DNA from 3 places in the Paenibacillus sp. FSL H7-0323 genome. Region 3 is predicted to be linked to each of the others. Evidence: a T-box and tRNA genes for the amino acid it is inferred to sense, from the RefSeq annotation. Region 3 holds a T-box; the other regions hold tRNA genes.

Region 1 (3,249 bases), 1.9 Mb from region 3:
TATTTGTAGGCTTCCACTCGGAACACCCTAATATGAGTAATCTGCTCGGCGTATATGAAGATGATAAAGATCAGACCGTTCTTCAAATCCTGCTGCGAATGAAAGCAGAGTTTACACGCAAGCAAGACGGATTCTCTGAGCTTCTAAACCTACAAATGAGCGAGATTACCGTCCATCTTATGAGGCTTCTTAGTGCCTCTGGATATCAATCCCCAACAGAAGATCGAGTACAATATGTCCTTAATTATATGAATGAGCATTATCGCCATAAATTGTCCGTCGAAACACTATCAGAAATGTCCGGATATAGTTACGATCGTTTTCGCCATCTATTTAAAGAACGTTTCGGGTCTTCACCCCTGCGGTATTTGCTGTTAAAACGCCTGGATTATGCAAAATCTCTATTACGTCATACTCAGATGCAAATCTCTGAAGTATCCGCTGCTGCAGGTTTTGTGAACGATGCCCAATTCTGCAATATGTTTAAACGAGAAATAGGTCTTACTCCGCGAGCATTCCGCATTAATAATCAATCAGGTTAATCACTAATCAGATTAAAAAAAGCCGTTGAAATAGAGAGACTCTCTATTCAACGGCTTACTGCTGTAAACCCAAGGACATAAAGAAAAAAGGTTTGTAAGACTGCTTATAAAAGCATTCTTACAAACCTTTTTAAGATACCGGCGAGAGGACTCGAACCTCCACGGTTTCCCACTCGATTTTGAGTCGAGCGCGTCTGCCATTCCGCCACGCCGGCACATATGAACTAAATGGAGGCGCCACCCAGATTTGAACTGGGGATAAAGCTTTTGCAGAGCTTTGCCTTACCACTTGGCTATGGCGCCATGAAAACTTGGAGCGGACGACGGGAATCGAACCCGCGACCCTCGCCTTGGCAAGGCGATGCTCTACCGCTGAGCCACGTCCGCATAAAATGGCTGGGGATATAGGATTCGAACCTATGAGTGACGGAGTCAAAGTCCGTTGCCTTACCGCTTGGCTAATCCCCAATAACATTTTAAAGTAAAATGGGGCGACTGATGGGTCTCGAACCCACGAATGCCGGAACCACAATCCGGTGCGTTAACCCCTTCGCCACAGTCGCCATATTAAGTTGATATTGTTGCCATTATTCATTTTAAAGTAAATGGGGCGGCCGATGGGTCTCGAACCCACGAATGCCGGAACCACAATCCGGTGCGTTAACCCCTTCGCCACGGCCGCCATATTAAACTTTAGAAAGAACTTGGCAGGGGCAGCAGGAATTGAACCCACACCAACGGTTTTGGAGACCGTTGTTCTACCTTTAAACTATGCCCCTAAAAACTGGTGGAGGATGATGGATTCGAACCACCGAACACTCACGTGAGCAGATTTACAGTCTGATGCGTTTGGCCACTTCGCTAATCCTCCAAGGATGGTGCCGGCGAGAGGACTTGAACCCCCAACCTACTGATTACAAGTCAGTTGCTCTACCAATTGAGCTACACCGGCATGGCACTCATTCTTTTGTGATGATAAATGGTGGCTCGGGACGGAATCGAACCGCCGACACGAGGATTTTCAGTCCTCTGCTCTACCGACTGAGCTACCGAGCCATGATGAAAATGGCGGAACCGACGGGATTCGAACCCGCGATCTCCTGCGTGACAGGCAGGCATGTTAGGCCAACTACACCACGGTTCCAAAAGATATAATTGCTTAAGTTAATTGGTTGCGGGGGCAGGATTTGAACCTGCGGCCTTCGGGTTATGAGCCCGACGAGCTACCGGGCTGCTCCACCCCGCGTCAGTAAGAAAGTGTTATGGTGGAGGCTGAGGGGATCGAACCCCCGACCCTCTGCTTGTAAGGCAGATGCTCTCCCAGCTGAGCTAAGCCTCCATAAACAACAATTGTTATTGTACCAAAGTCCACTAGGATAAATCAAGTGAAAATTTGGTGACCCGTATGGGATTCGAACCCATGTTACCTCCGTGAAAGGGAGGTGTCTTAACCCCTTGACCAACGGGCCATACTAATTAAAAATTTGTGGCGGAGAGAGAGGGATTCGAACCCTCGAGACGCTTGTGGCGCCTACACGATTTCCAATCGTGCTCCTTCGGCCAAACTCGGACACCTCTCCATATGGCTCCCCGAACAGGACTCGAACCTGTGACAACTCGATTAACAGTCGAGTGCTCTACCAACTGAGCTATCAGGGAATATTCATACCAGGCTTGATGCCTGAAAACTGAATCCGAAACGAATTTGCATTCTAAGTATAGGATAAGCCCTCGACCGATTAGTATTGGTCAGCTCCATGCATTGCTGCACTTCCACCTCCAACCTATCTACCTCGTCGTCTTCAAGGGGTCTTACTAATTGGGAAATCTCATCTTGAGGGGGGCTTCACGCTTAGATGCTTTCAGCGCTTATCCCGTCCGTACGTAGCTACCCAGCCATGCTCCTGGCGGAACAACTGGTGCACCAGCGGTACGTCCATCCCGGTCCTCTCGTACTAAGGACAGCTCCTCTCAAATTTCCTGCGCCCACGACAGATAGGGACCGAACTGTCTCACGACGTTCTGAACCCAGCTCGCGTACCGCTTTAATGGGCGAACAGCCCAACCCTTGGGACCTACTTCAGCCCCAGGATGCGATGAGCCGACATCGAGGTGCCAAACCTCCCCGTCGATGTGGACTCTTGGGGGAGATAAGCCTGTTATCCCCAGGGTAGCTTTTATCCGTTGAGCGATGGCCCTTCCATGCGGTACCACCGGATCACTAAGTCCGACTTTCGTCCCTGCTCGACTTGTAGGTCTCGCAGTCAAGCTCCCTTATGCCTTTGCACTCTGCGAATGATTTCCAACCATTCTGAGGGAACCTTGGAACGCCTCCGTTACTCTTTAGGAGGCGACCGCCCCAGTCAAACTGCCCGCCTGACACGGTCCCCGTACCCGGTAAGGGTACTAGGTTAGAACCTAGATACGATCAGGGTGGTATCCCAACGGCGCCTCCACCGAAGCTTGCGCTCCGATTTCTACGGCTCCCACCTATCCTGTACAGATCGTACCCAAATTCAATATCAAGCTGCAGTAAAGCTCCATGGGGTCTTTCCGTCTTGTCGCGGGTAACCTGCATCTTCACAGGTATTAAAATTTCACCGGATCTCTCGTTGAGACAGCGCCCAAGTCGTTACGCCATTCGTGCGGGTCAGAATTTACCTGACAAGGAATTTCGCTACCTTAGGACCGTTATAGTTACGGCCGC
Region 2 (3,249 bases), 3.8 Mb from region 3:
CCTGATCGTATCTAGGTTCTAACCTAGTACCCTTACCGGGTACGGGGACCGTGTCAGGCGGGCAGTTTGACTGGGGCGGTCGCCTCCTAAAGAGTAACGGAGGCGTTCCAAGGTTCCCTCAGAATGGTTGGAAATCATTCGCAGAGTGCAAAGGCATAAGGGAGCTTGACTGCGAGACCTACAAGTCGAGCAGGGACGAAAGTCGGACTTAGTGATCCGGTGGTACCGCATGGAAGGGCCATCGCTCAACGGATAAAAGCTACCCTGGGGATAACAGGCTTATCTCCCCCAAGAGTCCACATCGACGGGGAGGTTTGGCACCTCGATGTCGGCTCATCGCATCCTGGGGCTGAAGTAGGTCCCAAGGGTTGGGCTGTTCGCCCATTAAAGCGGTACGCGAGCTGGGTTCAGAACGTCGTGAGACAGTTCGGTCCCTATCTGTCGTGGGCGCAGGAAATTTGAGAGGAGCTGTCCTTAGTACGAGAGGACCGGGATGGACGTACCGCTGGTGCACCAGTTGTTCCGCCAGGAGCATGGCTGGGTAGCTACGTACGGACGGGATAAGCGCTGAAAGCATCTAAGCGTGAAGCCCCCCTCAAGATGAGATTTCCCAATTAGTAAGACCCCTTGAAGACGACGAGGTAGATAGGTTGGAGGTGGAAGTGCAGCAATGCATGGAGCTGACCAATACTAATCGGTCGAGGGCTTATCCTAAAAATACCCCAAAAAGTGAAGAAGAAGCTGCGAAGCTAATTCCGAATACTTTCCGGGGGCCCCGTAAGAAGGGCAAACGCAAATTCGTTTCGGATTCAGTTTTCAGGCGATTAAGCCTGAGCATTTACGCTGTAAATGCCCGTTTGGTGGCGATAGCGGAGGGGTTCCACACGTACCCATCCCGAACACGACCGTTAAGCCCTCCAGCGCCGATGGTACTTGGACCGAAGGGTCCTGGGAGAGTAGGACGCCGCCAAGCGGACAACCACATTACCCGTGGTATTTTTTTTGCCCTTAATATTAATATGTCTTAGAAGGGCCTTTAGCTCAGCTGGTTAGAGCGCACCCCTGATAAGGGTGAGGTCGGTGGTTCGAGTCCACTAAGGCCCACCATATTCCCTGATAGCTCAGTTGGTAGAGCACTCGACTGTTAATCGAGTTGTCACAGGTTCGAGTCCTGTTCGGGGAGCCATTTATGGAGAGGTGTCCGAGTTTGGCCGAAGGAGCACGATTGGAAATCGTGTAGGCGCCACAAGCGTCTCGAGGGTTCGAATCCCTCTCTCTCCGCCATAAAAATTATTAGCATGGCCCGTTGGTCAAGGGGTTAAGACACCTCCCTTTCACGGAGGTAACATGGGTTCGAATCCCATACGGGTCATATCATGGAGGCTTAGCTCAGCTGGGAGAGCATCTGCCTTACAAGCAGAGGGTCGGGGGTTCGATCCCCTCAGCCTCCACCATATTATTTTCACTGACGCGGGGTGGAGCAGCCCGGTAGCTCGTCGGGCTCATAACCCGAAGGTCGCAGGTTCAAGTCCTGCCCCCGCAACCAATTTACTCTTATACATTATGTTTAGGGATAAGCTGGTATGGTGAAAATGAATAGTATATACTAATTAATGACGCGGGGTGGAGCAGCCCGGTAGCTCGTCGGGCTCATAACCCGAAGGCCGCAGGTTCAAATCCTGCCCCCGCAACCAATTTACACTTATGCATTATGTCTATGGAACCGTGGTGTAGTTGGCCTAACATGCCTGCCTGTCACGCAGGAGATCGCGGGTTCGAATCCCGTCGGTTCCGCCATTTAGTTAATTATTATTGGGGATTAGCCAAGCGGTAAGGCAACGGACTTTGACTCCGTCATGCATAGGTTCAAATCCTATATCCCCAGCCATTTATGAGAGCCATTAGCTCAGTTGGTAGAGCACCTGACTTTTAATCAGGGTGTCGAAGGTTCGAGTCCTTCATGGCTCACCATTTTCTTTAAAGTGTGCGCGTGTGGCGGAATTGGCAGACGCACCAGACTTAGGATCTGGCGTTTCACGACGTGGGGGTTCGAGTCCCTTCACGCGCACCATGTTTTTGCGGACGTGGCTCAGCGGTAGAGCATCGCCTTGCCAAGGCGAGGGTCGCGGGTTCGATTCCCGTCGTCCGCTCCATATAGATTTTGCGCCCTTAGCTCAGCTGGATAGAGCGTTTGACTACGAATCAAAAGGCCGGGAGTTCGAATCTCTCAGGGCGCGCCATTTTTATTACTAAGCAGTTATAGTATTGTTAACGGGATGTAGCTCAGCTTGGTAGAGCACCTGGTTTGGGACCAGGGGGTCGCATGTTCAAATCGTGTCATCCCGATTTTATACCTTTGCGGGTGTAGTTCAATGGTAGAACTTCAGCCTTCCAAGCTGATAGCGTGGGTTCGATTCCCATCACCCGCTTATAAAGAGAAACACTTGCCGGTATTAGGCGGGTGTTTTTTTGTATAGTTAAGCACGTATGGATACAATAGGAACTAGAGATTTTATTTGAGGAGGGGCCAATGTTTGAATTTGAAGCAAGGTTAGTCAGACCAGATACGAATGGGAGTTGGACATATCTTACGGTTCCTTTTGACGCTGAACAAATATATGAAACTAAATCAAGGATACAAGTTAAAGGAAGCCTGAATGACATTCCCTATAGAGGAACACTCATGCCGCATGGTAATGGGAAACATTTTATGGTCGTGAAAAAAGAACTGCGAGACTTAGCCCATGCTCAACCTGGAGATATAGTTCGGGTGACAATGGAACAAGATCATCAATTGCGAGAGATAGAAGCTCCAGAAGATTTTCTGGACGCACTAAGCAGCAATGAGCAGGCAGAGGTATATTATAACAGCTTGGCTTATTCCTATCGGAAGGAATATGTGAGCTGGATCGAAGGGGCGAAAAGACCGGAAACCAGAGCAGCAAGGATCCAGAAGTCAGTTAATAAGCTGGAAGAAGGTTTGAGGCTTAAATAATAGAACAGCGTCCTCCTCCTTAATATCTGGAAAGGGACGCTGCTGTAGCGGGTATATAAGGAATCGTCCTTATATAAGAACGCCTACTTCACCATTATTCACGAACTTAATGCTTTCGATCTTCACCTCTAGTTGACCTGAAGGAATCGCTAGCTGACAAGTACTGCCGAGCTCAGCCAGCAGCAGCTGCATGCCTATAGGTGACAACATAGAAATCTTGTTATCGTTAGGTTCTGCTTGGTTAGGAAATACGA
Region 3 (3,249 bases):
TGTATCCATGGTTTTTGCAGATCGAAATACTGGTTTGCCTTGCGCACATAAGAAAAAATAAACTCCAGCGCATCTTTTAGATTCCCAGCCTCAATAAGCCGTCCTGATTCCAGATACAAGAGGTCAATATTGTCCTTCCACCCCTTATCTAATTGCCCATTTGGCACTTTCCCTTCATAAAACTTATCTATAAAAGCCAATGAACGGTTCACAAAGTTACCAAATGCTCCAAGCAGCTCTCCATTATGGCTATAAATAAACTCTCTCCAGGAAAAATCCGTGTCCCGCTTCTCAGGTCCATTGGCAATTAAGAAATAACGAATAGAATCTGGCTGATACCGCTCTAAAATATCAGGTACCCAGACCGCCCAATTTCGGCTAGTGGAGAATTTCTGCCCTTCAAGGGTTAAATATTCGCTAGATATAATCCTGTCCGGTAAATGCAGACCTCCTGCTCCTAATAACACAGCCGGCCATATTAAAGTGTGAAATGGAATATTGTCTTTACCATGCACATAATAAGCGGTAATCGCCCCTTTTTCCTCTAACCAAAAATCCTCCCAGTTTCCTCCGGACTGTGCAGCCCACTGCTTACTGGCTGATAAATAACCACTTACCGCCTCAATCCAAACATAAATTTTTTTATCTTCAAATCCAGCCACAGGAACATCTACACCCCAAGACAAGTCTCTTGTTACCGCGCGGTCCTGCAGCTCTTCTTGTAAATAACGTTTGGTCAGTTTTATAGCGTTTTCTCTCCAAAATTGTGCTTCCTCTACATATTCCGTTAATTCAGACTGAAAATTAGATAAGCTAAGATAATAATGTTCTGTCGGCCTTTCTGTTGGTGTATTCCCACATAATTTGCAGACTCTGTCTAACAAATCGGCAGGATCTAGAATCGTAGAACAATAATCACATTGATCCCCTCGCGCCCGCTCACCACATACCGGACAAGTCCCTTCCACATATCTGTCTGGCAAAAAGCGCTGATCCACCTCGCAGTAACATTGAGCAATGGTTTTTTTATATAAATGACCATTCTCTAGCAGCTTTGTAAACAACGCTTGCACAACCTTATGATGCTGCTGTTGATCCGTTCGAGTATATAGATCATAACTAAATCCCAGCTGTTCAAAACACTTCAGAAACTCTTCATGATATCTGCTTGCAAAAGCTCCCGGCGTAATCCCTTCATTCGCAGCCTGAACTGCTACGGGTGTGCCATGGCAATCACTGCCTGATACATATAATACGTTATCCCCTTTGGAGCGAAAATATCGTGCCAGCACATCCCCAGGCAACACACTTGATAATCTCCCCAGATGTAAAGATCCATTCGCATACGGCCAAGCGCCACCTATAAACACATTACTCATTAACCTTCTCCTCCTTTTTTTAGACAACAAAAAACTCCCATCCACAAAGGACGAGAGTTCTACTCACGTGTTACCACCTAATTTTATAAATGCCTCATGACATTTACCTCTTCAGGTACGACGTTAATTAACGTTTATACCCTAGCACTGTAACGGATGCAGGTTCCGGCGCAGCCTACAACCCATAAGGTTTCGATGCGCAGCTCTGAGACCATATTCCCAAGGGTTTTCTTTACTCCTTTTCAGCGACCGGAGCTCTCTGTTGAAAGAATTGCCGTGGTACTCTTTCTCTTCTTTGCTTTTACATATTCAAGTTAGAGAAAATAATACTCAATTTGTTGTTTATTGTCAATGTGAAACATCAAGCTCTCTGTAACTTTTCCAGTTAATCTCCGTCTTTTATATAAATACGATACAAGGAGGTCCCTCAGTGAAAAAAGTAAATTTGCTTACACTCTCTGTTCTTTTACTAGCAGGAGTATGGGGTTGTTCCGATAATAAAGTTAATTCTGTTCCCAAAAGTGAACCCTATACTTCCAAAGAAGCCATCAGTAGAGGGGATATTGTTTCTTTTGAAAAAGTGTACAACCTCGATAAATTCGAGAAATTTATAACTAATCTCTCCAGCAAAAAAGCAGACAATATACGCGTTACAAGTTACACAGATGAAGGCGATCCCATATTTAAGGATTTAAAATTTGACGGTAACGTGATTAATTACAGCTATGATACTTCTAATGATGCATTTGGTGGAAGCAACACAGGAGTCAGAACCGATACCTGCTCCGAAGTGACGAGTAAAAAAAGCACACAAGGTGAAATTATCTATTCGATCAGCGGTTGCACAAATAATGACTCTGAAATTGATTACTACCTTTTTCGCACAACAAAATGAAATACTGAAATAAAAAAGACCACCCAATCATAATACAATTGGATGGTCTCTGTACTTCATATTATTTCATGATTTTGCAAATATCATTGGTGAACTGAACAGGATCACTAACCTGTAGACCTTCGATCAACAGGGCTTGGTTGTACAGCAGGTTCGTGTATAAACCGAGCTTTTCTTTGTCGTTCTCTGCTGCCGCCTTCAAGGACTGGAACACTTCGTGATGGATGTTGATTTCGAGTACCTTATCCGCTTGCACCTCTTGGCCATTCGGCATCGATTTCAGGATTTTTTCCATCTCGATTGTCAGTTCACCTTCAGCAGAGAGACATACCGGATGAGTCTTTAAACGTTTGGAAGCTTTGACATTTTTCACTTTGCCGGACAGGATGTCCTTCATCGCTTCAAAAAGCTCCTTGTTTTCGTTCTCTTCCGCTTCCGTTGGCTTGTCCGCTTCGTCGGCTTCGATCCCCAGATCTCCGCTGGATACGGATTTAAATTCTTTTTCCTTATAAGACTGAATCATCTTGATCGCAAATTCATCAATATCATCAGTGAAGTAGAGAATTTCATACCCTTTATCCGATACAAGCTCGGTTTGCGGGAGCTTCTCGATTCTGTCGATCGACTCTCCGGAAGCATAGTAGATATATTTCTGATCTTCTGGCATTCTTGAGACGTATTCGTCCAGCGTAACCAGCTTCTTCTCCTTAGAGGAGTAGAACATCAACAAATCTTGAAGGGTGTCTTTGTGCATCCCATAATCGTTATAGACACCAAACTTAAGCTGTCTGCCAAAAGCATTATAGAACTGCTCATATTTCTCTCTTTCATCCTTCAGCAGGCTTTGCAGTTGGCTTTTCACTTTATTCTTAATGTTCTTAGCGATCAGAGTCAGCTGACGGTCATGCTGGAGCATCTCTCTGGAAATGTTCAAGGAAAGATCCTCTGAGTCCACCATACCTTTTACAAAGCTGA

The links. The T-box of region 3 lies ahead of metG (methionine--tRNA ligase). A T-box ahead of a tRNA ligase gene usually reads a tRNA of that ligase, here a tRNA-Met.
Region 1: it encodes a tRNA-Met, which carries the amino acid that the T-box ahead of metG (methionine--tRNA ligase) is inferred to sense. The anticodon was not compared.
Region 2: it encodes a tRNA-Met, which carries the amino acid that the T-box ahead of metG (methionine--tRNA ligase) is inferred to sense. The anticodon was not compared.

Annotation. Positions count from the first base shown of each region.
Region 1 is NZ_JBBODB010000001.1:3,995,931-3,999,179, forward strand. It holds gene MHH89_RS18020 (AraC family transcriptional regulator) at 1-542, shown strand, start outside; tRNA gene MHH89_RS18025 (tRNA-Leu) at 679-757, opposite strand; tRNA gene MHH89_RS18030 (tRNA-Cys) at 772-845, opposite strand; tRNA gene MHH89_RS18035 (tRNA-Gly) at 855-929, opposite strand; tRNA gene MHH89_RS18040 (tRNA-Gln) at 936-1,010, opposite strand; tRNA gene MHH89_RS18045 (tRNA-His) at 1,030-1,105, opposite strand; tRNA gene MHH89_RS18050 (tRNA-His) at 1,149-1,224, opposite strand; tRNA gene MHH89_RS18055 (tRNA-Trp) at 1,248-1,321, opposite strand; tRNA gene MHH89_RS18060 (tRNA-Tyr) at 1,328-1,413, opposite strand; tRNA gene MHH89_RS18065 (tRNA-Thr) at 1,419-1,494, opposite strand; tRNA gene MHH89_RS18070 (tRNA-Phe) at 1,523-1,598, opposite strand; tRNA gene MHH89_RS18075 (tRNA-Asp) at 1,609-1,686, opposite strand; tRNA gene MHH89_RS18080 (tRNA-Met) at 1,712-1,788, opposite strand; tRNA gene MHH89_RS18085 (tRNA-Val) at 1,806-1,881, opposite strand; tRNA gene MHH89_RS18090 (tRNA-Glu) at 1,937-2,011, opposite strand; tRNA gene MHH89_RS18095 (tRNA-Ser) at 2,030-2,122, opposite strand; tRNA gene MHH89_RS18100 (tRNA-Asn) at 2,126-2,201, opposite strand; rRNA gene MHH89_RS18105 (23S ribosomal RNA) at 2,262-3,249, opposite strand, start outside.
Region 2 is NZ_JBBODB010000001.1:5,877,828-5,881,076, forward strand. It holds rRNA gene MHH89_RS26220 (23S ribosomal RNA) at 1-714, shown strand, start outside; rRNA gene rrf (5S ribosomal RNA) at 857-973, shown strand; tRNA gene MHH89_RS26230 (tRNA-Ile) at 1,031-1,107, shown strand; tRNA gene MHH89_RS26235 (tRNA-Asn) at 1,111-1,186, shown strand; tRNA gene MHH89_RS26240 (tRNA-Ser) at 1,192-1,284, shown strand; tRNA gene MHH89_RS26245 (tRNA-Glu) at 1,301-1,372, shown strand; tRNA gene MHH89_RS26250 (tRNA-Val) at 1,379-1,454, shown strand; tRNA gene MHH89_RS26255 (tRNA-Met) at 1,470-1,546, shown strand; tRNA gene MHH89_RS26260 (tRNA-Met) at 1,618-1,694, shown strand; tRNA gene MHH89_RS26265 (tRNA-Asp) at 1,720-1,797, shown strand; tRNA gene MHH89_RS26270 (tRNA-Gln) at 1,814-1,888, shown strand; tRNA gene MHH89_RS26275 (tRNA-Lys) at 1,896-1,971, shown strand; tRNA gene MHH89_RS26280 (tRNA-Leu) at 1,987-2,071, shown strand; tRNA gene MHH89_RS26285 (tRNA-Gly) at 2,079-2,153, shown strand; tRNA gene MHH89_RS26290 (tRNA-Arg) at 2,164-2,240, shown strand; tRNA gene MHH89_RS26295 (tRNA-Pro) at 2,273-2,346, shown strand; tRNA gene MHH89_RS26300 (tRNA-Gly) at 2,359-2,429, shown strand; gene MHH89_RS26305 (YdeI/OmpD-associated family protein) at 2,531-2,995, shown strand; gene MHH89_RS26310 (GreA/GreB family elongation factor) at 3,065-3,249, opposite strand, start outside.
Region 3 is NZ_JBBODB010000001.1:2,107,821-2,111,069, forward strand. It holds gene metG (methionine--tRNA ligase) at 1-1,379, opposite strand, end outside; T-box leader at 1,423-1,684, opposite strand; gene MHH89_RS09540 (DUF4362 domain-containing protein) at 1,810-2,274, shown strand; gene htpG (molecular chaperone HtpG) at 2,336-3,249, opposite strand, start outside.